2 regions of the Pseudoalteromonas sp. SG43-8 genome follow, and region 1 is predicted to be linked to the other one. Evidence: predicted binding sites of a transcription regulator. Region 1 holds the regulator's gene; the other holds the start of a gene.
What was found. Region 1 encodes FliA, which starts transcription of late flagellar genes. Its sites were predicted from a motif close to CTAAAGNTNNNNNNNNNNNNGCCGATA; they were not measured.

Region 1 (5,572 bases):
GTACCGCGATTGTTGTTACACGCCAAAATGAGTCGCTCAATATGGGGGACCAATTTAAGAAACAACTAGGCAACGAAAAGTCACTCTTTATTGCATCTGGTATTTTGATCATCATGGGCTTAGTGCCTGGTATGCCGCATATTGCTTTTTTAAGTTTGGGTGCGTTACTGGGTTACTTAGCTTACTACACACAGCAAAGTAAATTAAAAGCTGCTGCGGCAGAAGCTGAAGAGGCCGCTAATGGCGGAAGCGTTGCAACGGGTGTTGCTAATAAACAAGAACAAAAAGAACTAGGCTGGGATGACGTTCAACAGGTTGACGTAATTGGCTTAGAAGTCGGTTATAGATTAATTCCGTTAGTGGACCAATCACAAGGTGGTGAGCTACTTAATCGTATTAAGGGGGTGCGTAAAAAGCTTTCTCAAGAGCTTGGTTTTTTAGTACCGCCGGTACATATACGCGACAACTTAGAGCTTGACCCTAATGCTTACAGAATAACGCTAATGGGGGTTTCAACCGGTGAAAGCGAGCTGAAGCATGGCGACGAGCTAGCGATTAATCCAGGACAAGTATTTGGTCCAATTAAAGGGGTTGAAACAAAAGATCCTGCGTTTGGCCTTGATGCAGTATGGATCAAGCCAGATCAAAAAGATGAAGCACAATCACTAGGTTATACCGTAGTAGATTCAGCCACGGTAGTTGCCACTCATATTAGCCAGTTATTAACTAACAGTGCAGCGTTATTACTAGGGCATGAAGAAGTTCAAAACCTACTTGATATGCTTGCTAAAAGCCATCCTCGCTTAGTGGAAGGACTAGTACCTGATGTATTGCCATTAACTGCTATTGTAAAAGTACTACAAAATTTATTAAATGAAGGCGTGGCTATTCGCGATATGCGCTCAATTGTTCAAACCCTTGTTGAGTATGGCCCACGTAGTCAAGACCCTGATGTATTAACGGCTGCAGTGCGTATTTCACTGCGTAGATTAATTGTTCAAGATGCGGTGGGAATGTCATCAGAAATCCCTGTCATAACCTTGGCGCCTGAGTTGGAACAAATGTTGCATCAGTCATTACAAAATGCAGGCGATGAAGGTGCCGGTATTGAGCCAGGACTTGCAGAGCGACTTCAAGTGTCATTGACACAAGCGCATCAAAATCAAGAAATGGCCGGCGAACCTTCTATATTGCTAACGTCAGGAATGTTACGCACTGTGTTATCTCGTTTTGTTAAGTACACCATTCCAGGATTGAGAGTGATGTCTTATCAAGAGGTACCAGACGAAAGACAGATCAAAATTGTAAGCTCGGTAGGCCAACAATAAGATTTTAACAGGGGTTGAATCATGAAAATTAAACGTTTTTTTGCTAAAGATATGCGCACAGCACTTAAAGAAGTTAAAGATGAGTTAGGTGTTGATGCGGTTATTATGTCAAATAAAAAACTGGCTAACGGTGTAGAAATTGTAGCGGCAGTTGATTATGACAAAGCAGCCCCTAAAGTAGCAGCGCAACCACAACGCCCTGTAGATCCGCGTACTCAGGCGCCACAACAAAGCATGCATAATTTTGTAAAACCAGAGCCACAGCGTGCCAAGCCTGAGCCTCAAGCAAAGGTTGCTGACAGCCTACAAGCATTATTAGAGCGTCAATCACCGCGTCCTCGTTCTCCTGAGCTTGCATCAATGTTTTCACAATCGGGTATTGATACTACTGATAACTATCAAGAACCTGATATGGGGCAGCGTACTAAAAATATGTTTGCTCCTGAAGCTGCTGCGCCAGTTCGTCCACAAACTCAAGCGGATAGCTTAGGTTTTGATGATTTAGACCGCGACTTTGATGATTTAGATAGCCCAGTAACCACTCGCCAACAAGCACCTAATAATGAAAGCGAAGAAATGACAACAATGCGTGAAGAAATGAACGCAATTCGTCAATTACTTGAGCACCAAGTATCAGGCTTGATGCAACAAGATATGGCGCGTCGCGATCCAACACGTGCTTGTATGGTTGACCGTTTAGTCGGTATGGGTATCGATAAAGAAGTAGCACAGCAAATGGCATGTTTTGTACCTGATGACGTGTCTCGTAAGCAAGGTTGGAAAGCATTGTTAACTATGGTCGAAGATCAAATGCAAACAACCAATAATGAAATACTTCGCCAAGGTGGTGTATATGCGTTAGTGGGTCCAACAGGTGTGGGTAAAACAACGACTGTTGCTAAGCTTGCAGCTCTAGGCGCACAAAAATATGGTGCCGATAAAGTGGCCTTAATAACCACTGATACATACAGAATTGGTGCTTATGAACAACTTGCAACATATGGTCGTATTATTGGTTGTGGTGTTAAGCAAGTTAAAGATGCTAATGAATTAGCTGAAGTTTTATATCATTTACGAAATAAACGTCTAGTATTAATTGACACAGCAGGTATGAGCCAGCGAGATTTACGTTTAACTGAGCAATTAAACACGTTAATGCGTAACCAACGTGTAGATATTCGCAGCTACTTAGTACTTAGCGCGACAGCACAAATTAATGTATTGCAAGAAACTGTACGTCACTTTAAAAAAGTACAGTTAAGTGGCTGTATTTTCACTAAGTTAGACGAATCATTAAGTTTGGGTGAGATTATTAGTATTGCGATTCAAAATCGCCTTCCAATAGGGTATCTTACTAATGGTCAACGAGTACCAGAGGATATTCGTGTTGCAAATGCTGAGAAACTAGTTAAAAAGGCTGAGCAATTATATTTAAAAAGAACAAAAGAACAACATTCAAGGCACCAAGCAGTGGCGCCAAGCACAGTAGGGATGTATGATTAACACAGTATTAGATCAAGCAAGCGGCCTGCGCAAAATGAGTCAAAACAATAACAACGGCGTAAAAGTTATCGCTGTAACCGGTGGTAAAGGTGGAGTAGGGAAAACAAATGTTTCTCTAAATACAGCTATTGCACTTGGGCAGCAAGGTAATCGAGTATTAGTGCTGGATGCTGACTTGGGTTTAGCAAACTGTGATGTGATGCTTGGTTTACGTGTAGAGCGTAACCTGTCACATGTCTTGTCTGGTGAATGTGAGCTTGATGAAATTTTAGTTGAAGGCCCTGCAGGAATTAAAATTGTACCCGCTACATCGGGTTCGCAAAGTATGGTTGAATTATCACCATCTGAGCATGCTGGGCTAATTCGTGCGTTTAGCGAATTGAATACCGAATTTGATATTTTAATTGTAGATACAGCTGCTGGTATTTCAGACATGGTACTGAGCTTCTCGCGTGCAGCGCAAGATGTAATGGTTGTTGTATGCGATGAGCCGACATCAATCACCGACGCTTACGCACTTATTAAAGTATTAAGTCGTGAGCACGGCGTTTATAAATTTAAAATTGTTGCCAATATGGTGCGCAGTATGCGTGAAGGCACTGAATTGTTTGCAAAGCTATCTAAAGTTACCGACCGCTTTTTAGATGTATCAATGGAGCTAGTAGCAACGGTTCCTTATGATGAAAATATGCGCAAAGCAACACGTCGTCAAAAAGTAATAGTAGAGCTCTTTCCAAATTCGCCAGCCGCTCTTGCGTTTAAAACGCTGGCAACAAAAGCAGTTAAATGGCCAATACCCAACCAACCATCTGGGCATTTAGAGTTTTTCATTGAGAAACTAGTAAACGGTTAATTATGACAACACTGGTGAATAGAGCTATGGGATATCAATCAACACAAAATTTAAATGTGATTGTTGAGAAGCATGCATCACTTGTTAATAAAGTGGCATGTCATCTAATTGCTCGATTACCACCTAGCGTTCAACTTGATGATTTAATTCAATCAGGAATGATAGGCTTAATAGAAGCTTCGAAAAACTTTGATGCAACAAAAGGCGCAAGCTTTGAAACTTTTGCAGGTATTCGTATTCGCGGTGCTATGCTTGATGAAATGCGCCGTGGTGATTGGGCTCCTCGTTCAGTTCACCGTAAAAACAGGCAAGTTGCAGAAGCAATTACTGAGCTCGAAAGTAGTCTGAACCGCGAACCAACGGACATAGAAGTTGCTGAAAAACTTGAAATTTCGCTCAATGAGTACCATCATATTTTAAATGATGCGAATACGAGTAAAATATTAGGCATTGAAGACCTTGGTGTAGATGAGGATGTTATTACTCCTGTAGGCCAAGATTTAGCACAAGATAAACCTTTTAATAATGTTAAAAATGATAGGTTTAATGAGTCTTTGCTAAGTGCAATTAAGTCATTACCAGAGCGTGATGCAATGGTGCTTTCTTTGTACTACAACGATGAAATGAATTTAAAAGAAATAGGACATATACTCGATGTAAGTGAATCGCGTGTAAGTCAGATACATGGTCAGGCGATGATTAAGCTTAAAGCTAAAATCAATGACTGGATAAATTAGTAGTAAGTAAACAAAGGTTAATACCTCACTGGGGGATGTTTTGGATAAAAACATGAAAATTCTTGTAGTTGATGATTTTTCAACGATGAGACGCATTATAAAAAACCTGTTACGTGACTTAGGTTTCACTAACGTTCAAGAAGCTGATGATGGGTCTACAGCTTTGCCTATGTTGCAAAATCAAGTGTTTGATTTTGTAGTTACGGATTGGAATATGCCTGGAATGCAGGGTATTGATCTTTTAAGAGCAATACGTGCAGACGAGAAGTTAAAACATATCCCTGTATTAATGGTAACGGCAGAAGCTAAAAAAGAACAAATAATAGCTGCGGCGCAAGCTGGCGTGAATGGTTATATTGTTAAGCCATTTACGGCTGGAACATTAAAAACTAAATTAGAAAAAGTATTTGAACGCTTAGGCTAATGATGGGGGAGAGGCTTATGCCAGCACCAGCTGCGCCTCAAATAACGTTAGAACAAGCTCGTCAGCTCGTTGTTTTTTTAGAAAATGATGAGCAAGACAAAGCAAATCAGTTGATTTTAGAGGCTGCTTCTAAAGAGCAATCTGAATTATTTGCTGAAGTTGGAAAGTTGACTCGTCAACTGCACGAAGCCCTTAAAAGTTTTGAGCTTGATACTCGCTTAACTGATATAACGACAGATGCGATTCCAGATGCTAAAAAGCGGCTTAATTATGTTATAGAAATGACAGAAAATGCGGCTAATAAAACAATGGATGCAGTGGAAGCGAGTCTTCCTATAGCCCAACAGTTAGCGGACGAAATATCTCATATCAAACCGACATGGGATCGTTTAATGAGCCGCGAGATTGAGCTTGGTGAGTTTAAGCAACTTTGCCATAGCATCGATAAGTTTATGAACAACTCTCATCATAAGACTGATGAGCTTCAAAGCTTAATGACAAATGTACTAATGGCTCAAGACTATCAAGACTTAACAGGTCAAGTTATTCGCCGTGTTATTGAACTTGTTAGGGAAGTAGAAGAAAGTTTACTGCATCTTTTAACTGCGTTTGCTGAACAAGACGACACTAACAGCACCGCGAATAAAGTAGAACAACAAAAAATAAAAGAACCAGTTGCCACACAAACTTTAGCAGGTCCTGAAGGCCCTATTATTGATAAAGAATC
Region 2 (5,572 bases), on a different contig from region 1:
CTTTTTAGCCTGACTTATTTTAGCTTCTTCTATTACTTGGTCGACCAGAAGCTGGCCTTCACGGTCTGGATCGCCAGCGTGAATAAGTTGCGAGGCTTGTTTAATTAATTTTTTTAAAACAGTGAGCTGTTTGCGAGTTTTGGTTTTGGCTTTTAACTTCCACTGCTCAGGTATTATAGGTAAGTGATCAAACTGCCACTTTTTAAAGCGCTCATCGTAATCATCGGGCTCTGCTTGTTCTAGTAAATGCCCTATACACCACGAGACACAATCTCCGTTAGCGACTTCTATATAGCCATCGTGTTTTTTATGTGGTTTTGGTAAGGCATCGGCAATTGCTCTGCCTAATGATGGTTTTTCTGCAATGTAGAGGTTCATGGGAGCCGCTCACTCACTGTTCATATAAACAGTAGTTTAGCACAGCTATTTTAAAGGTGGGGAGTTTTATCTTTTGCCCTAAAACTACCTTGTTTAGTGAAAAGAATAATTAGAGGTAAATAACACACAACAACTGTGGCTATGTTGATAAATGGTATTAGAGTCTGATAAACAGCAGTACTGTAAGCTAAATCCCATAAATGACGATCAACTAAGCGGAATAGTTGCAATATAGGTGCACCAATAACTACCAATTGACCAATAGCACATTGCCATAGGTACACTTTATCTTTTATCCCCCAGTAAGCGATAAGTGCCATCCAAATAATATCTGTTAGCGCCCAAACTAAATAACGATAAATATAAATGTCATCAAACCCTCTTAGGCTTGAAGCAGTTAGGTTACCAAAGAGGAAAAAAGCTGCGGTCAGTAATACAAATCGAAAGGCTAGGCGATCTTTAAATACAAAAAATATAAAAATAGCTGGGCTTAGCATTAAAACCCAGCTTTTACTTAAAATACTAACAATATACAAAAACCATTCAGGCAAAACACTCAGCCTTACTTTGTTTTTTTATCGTCATCTGTACCATCACCATTACCTGGCATGCCACAATATTTATTGATTATTTTCACAGAAACTCCATCACATATGTTAAGGAAATGTACTTTAAGCTAAAACAATAGGATTGCCAAGGTACTTAAACGAACAAAGTACCTTAAAGTGAAACTTATTCAATAAGCGATAGCGTCAAGCTCTATCTTAACGCACGTCAATCGGATCAGACTCTTTAGCCTTACCTTGTAGAATTGATATTTCTACACGACGGTTTCTTCGGCGGTCTTCATTTGAATCGTTTGGTACAAGTGGGCGAGTATCGGCGCGCCCTACTACCATCATGCGGTTTTTATCAAACCCTTGCACTGTTTGTAGTTCGCTTGCAACTGCTACAGCACGCTTTGACGATAAGTCCCAATTATTAATATATAACTCGTTTGAAACCTGAAAATCATCGGTATGCCCCGAAACAGTAATTTCGCCAGGTACATCTTTTAGCAGCTCACCAATATCTTGAATAATAGGTTTAAATTTAGGTTGTAAAAACGCACTACCCGAGGGAAATGAGCCATTTTCACGAATACGAATAATAATTTGCTGCCCTAATGATTCAAGCTCTATTGCACCATCTATAATTTGCTTTTCGAGTTGTTGCGCTATTTTTTTAACTAACTCATTTGTTTGTTCTTGATCCGCAGCTGAAGTTGCTTGCTCTGACGACTGCTCTTGTGAAGTGCTTCGCGATTCTCCACCACGTTTGTCCCCGCGTTGTTCTTGCCTGCCGCCAGCTGAGCTTTCATCTCCAGCCTGAAACTCTAACATTTGTTGAGTCATTTCTACTGTTTGTTGTTGAATAGTTTCTATTGGAGTGGGTTCTGGTTTGCCTGGGGTAAACTCCATAGCAATAACAGAGGTACCTTTAGGGATATCTTTTACTTCAATTTTATTCTGCACACCAAAAGCAAACTTCATAGAGCCCGCAATTTGTTTAAACTTAAGTACATCCATTTCTGAAAACGCAAGCAAGAGTACAAAAAAGCACATTAACAGTGACATTAAATCGGCAAACGTTCCCATCCATGCTGGTAGGCCTGGTGGTGGGCATTTGCACTCTTGATCAGACATAATTACTCCTCGGTATCTACTTTTCGTTTAGATTCAGCTAAGTAATTTTTCAAAATACCTTCGATTACTTTTGGATTTTGGCCATCTTGTATACCTAAAATAGCATCTAAAATTAAACGCTGATTCATAGCCTCTTCGTCTTTACGCAGTTCAAGTTTTACCTGAATAGGAATTGCCACAACATTGGCTAAAAACGCACCATATAAAGTTGTTAAAAGCGCTACCGCCATTGCCGGGCCAATTGCTTTTGGGTCATCCATGTTAGATAACATTGCAACTAAGCCAATTAGAGTACCAATCATTCCCATTGCTGGTGCAATATCGGCTAATGACTTAAATAAGCCTGCGCCCATTTCATGTCGAGTCGTGGTTAAAGAGATGTCTTTTTGAAGTGTGGCGCGAACAACATCTGCGTCATGGCCATCAACAAGCATGTCGACGCCTTTGCGCATAAATGGATTTGGGATTTCAGCTTCTTCGAGTGCTAAAAAGCCCCCTTTACGAGCTGAATCAGCAAGTTCTACTGCTTTTTCAATAAGTTCTTCTGGCGTTTCAATTTTAAACATAAACGCTTTAGCAACAACTTTACCTATACCCAAAAACTGTGACATGGTGAAATTTGATAAAACAATGAAAAGTGAACCACCAAATACAATTACACTAGAAGGAGCATCGGCAAACATAGCCATTTCACCGCTACTACTCATAAACATAGACATGACAATTAAGCCAATTGCGCCTAGGATCCCGATTATGGTTGCTAAATCCACATTTCCTCCAGAAGTTTCATGCTTAATGGCCTTATCATAAACTTTTATTATTAACTGCTTATCGGCAACATATTGAATTGCTTAAGCCATTTTTATAAATAAACATAAAAAGCAGCCTTTAGCACTATTTTAGATCAAGTTATAAGGGCTACCTAATTATCAATTGATTTATTAAACTAACAGACCGCTATTAAGGCTTTATTAATACACTTGAAATATAATTTAACGTTATAAAGGTAAAAAACCAATATCATCCTTTGACCTAGTTTAGCATTCCCCCTAAAATTGACCCCTAAATTTATTATGTAAGCTGAAATAAAGATGGCGACTAAAAAACCTGAAAACTTAAGTTTCGAACAAGCACTAGAAGAATTATCTACAATCGTTAGTGACATGGAACAAGGTGACTTATCGCTTGAGCAATCGTTAAAGCAATTTGAGCGTGGAATTGCATTAGCAAGTGCTTCATCAGGTAAATTACAGCAAGCAGAACAAAAAGTATCAATTTTGATGGGGAATGGCGAAAAGTCAGTTCTTACGAATTTTGATAATGATATGGAATAGCTGTGAGCATAAATAATTATATCGAACGTGCTCAAAAAGATGTAGTAGCGACCTTACAACAGCATTTTAAACAGCCTCTCGATACTGAAGAAACAGTCAAGAACGCCACCCAGTATGGATTATTTAATGGCGGTAAAAGATTACGTCCATTTTTAGTTTATGCTACAGGTAAAATGCTCGGTGCAAACCAGCAAGACTTACATGTACTTGCAGCTGCAATTGAGTGTATCCATAGCTATTCGCTAGTTCATGATGATTTGCCCGCTATGGACGATGACGACTTACGCCGTGGCCGCCCTACTTGCCATATAGAATTTGGCGAGGCAAATGCAATTTTAGCCGGTGATGCCCTACAAACACTCGCCTTTGAGCTTATTGCGAATCACAAATTTACATGCTCGTCGCAAACACAAGTAAAAATGATTGCTACGCTTGCCAACGCATCAGGCCTTGAGGGCATGGTAGGCGGACAAGGTCTTGACATAGCAGCAACAGATAAAGTAATTACCGTACAAGAGCTTGAGCGAATACATAAGCTAAAAACCGGAGCTTTAATTAATTGTGCAATTACACTTGGTGCACTGTGCAGTGAAAAGGCAGATCAACAAACCTTAGAAAATTTAAGCATTTTTGGGTATGCTATAGGGCTGGCGTTTCAAGTACACGACGACATTTTAGATGTTGAAGGCGATACGGTTACTTTAGGTAAACCACAAGGCTCCGATATTGCCGCGAATAAAGCGACATATCCGGCGTTATTAGGTATGCTAGGCGCTAAAGAAAAGGCGCAAAATTTAATACAACAAGCCCATGAAGCGTTGGCAAATATAGATGCTGACACAACACTTCTTGCGTCGCTAGCAAATTACCTAATTGAGCGTGACCACTAATTTTTGCTCATACGTATTGCAATTAGCACTGACATTATTACTCAACATTAATTATTCGTAAAAGCTTTGAATGAATTAATGTTAGCGAAGGATATATATAAAACCATGACACTTGATAGTAGCAAGTATCCATTACTTAATTTGGTTGACGAGCCAGCCCAATTGCGTGACTTAGCGCAAGACAAACTCCCTGCATTTAGCAATGAGCTGCGCGATTATTTACTCAACTCAGTATCGCAAAGTAGCGGTCATCTAGCGTCTGGTTTAGGGACGGTTGAACTAACCGTTGCGCTACATTATGTTTATAACACTCCAGACGATCGCCTAGTTTGGGATGTGGGTCACCAAGCTTATCCACATAAAATCCTTACAGGTCGTCGCGACCAAATGCACACTATTCGTCAAAAAGACGGTTTGCACCCTTTTCCTTTTCGCGATGAAAGCCAATACGATACGTTTAGCGTAGGCCATTCAAGCACCTCTATTTCAGCTGCCTTAGGTATGTCTATTGCCGCCCAAAAAGAAGGCAAAGGTCGAAAATCTGTAGCCATTATTGGTGACGGAGCTATAACCGCAGGCATGGCATTTGAAGCGATGAATCATTTAGGTGATGTAAAATCAGACATGCTTATTATTTTAAATGATAACGAAATGTCGATTTCTGAAAATGTTGGCGCATTAACAAATCACTTTGCCCGAATTTTATCAGGTAGCTTTTATACTAACATTCGTGAAGGTAGTAAAAAGTTACTCTCAGGTGTGCCTCCGGTAAAGCAACTTGCCAGTAAAATGGAAGAGCACATTAAAGGCATGATGATCCCGGGGACCTTCTTTGAAGAATTAGGCCTAAATTACATAGGCCCAATTGATGGTCACGATGTAAACATGCTTGTAGATACATTACGTAATATGCGTAATTTAAAAGGCCCACAGCTTTTACATATAAAAACGCAAAAAGGTAAGGGCTACAAACCGGCTGAAGCCGATCCTATTGGCTACCATGGCGTACCAAAATTCGACCCAAGCACAACTAGCCTGCCTAAATCTAAACCTAGCGCTGCTACTTTTTCAAAAGTTTTTGGCGATTGGTTATGCGACATGGCAAAGCAAGACAGCAAGTTAATGGCTATTACGCCAGCAATGCGCGAAGGCTCTGGCATGGTACGTTTTTCTAAAGAGTTTCCAGATCAATACTTTGATGTGGCCATTGCAGAGCAGCATGCAGTTACTTTAGCGGCTGGTTTTGCTTGTGAAGGTTTAAAACCTGTTGTTGCTATTTACTCGA

Region 2: pomA (flagellar motor protein PomA) is a predicted target of FliA. The motif match lies at 2,893-2,919, and genes of this name have one in related genera.

What each region holds. Positions count from the first base shown of each region.
Region 1 is NZ_JACJEX010000011.1:71,020-76,591, reverse strand. Features, by position in the region: gene flhA (flagellar biosynthesis protein FlhA) at 1-1,328, shown strand, start outside; gene flhF (flagellar biosynthesis protein FlhF) at 1,350-2,831, shown strand; gene H5122_RS16360 (MinD/ParA family protein) at 2,824-3,684, shown strand; gene H5122_RS16355 (RNA polymerase sigma factor FliA) at 3,711-4,421, shown strand; gene cheY (chemotaxis response regulator CheY) at 4,462-4,845, shown strand; gene H5122_RS16345 (protein phosphatase CheZ) at 4,863-5,572, shown strand, end outside.
Region 2 is NZ_JACJEX010000026.1:843-6,414, reverse strand. Features, by position in the region: gene H5122_RS19895 (DNA topoisomerase III) at 1-378, opposite strand, end outside; gene H5122_RS19890 (hypothetical protein) at 429-929, opposite strand; gene H5122_RS19885 (flagellar motor protein MotB) at 1,143-2,063, opposite strand; gene pomA (flagellar motor protein PomA) at 2,066-2,833, opposite strand; gene H5122_RS19875 (exodeoxyribonuclease VII small subunit) at 3,155-3,397, shown strand; gene ispA ((2E,6E)-farnesyl diphosphate synthase) at 3,400-4,287, shown strand; gene dxs (1-deoxy-D-xylulose-5-phosphate synthase) at 4,393-5,572, shown strand, end outside.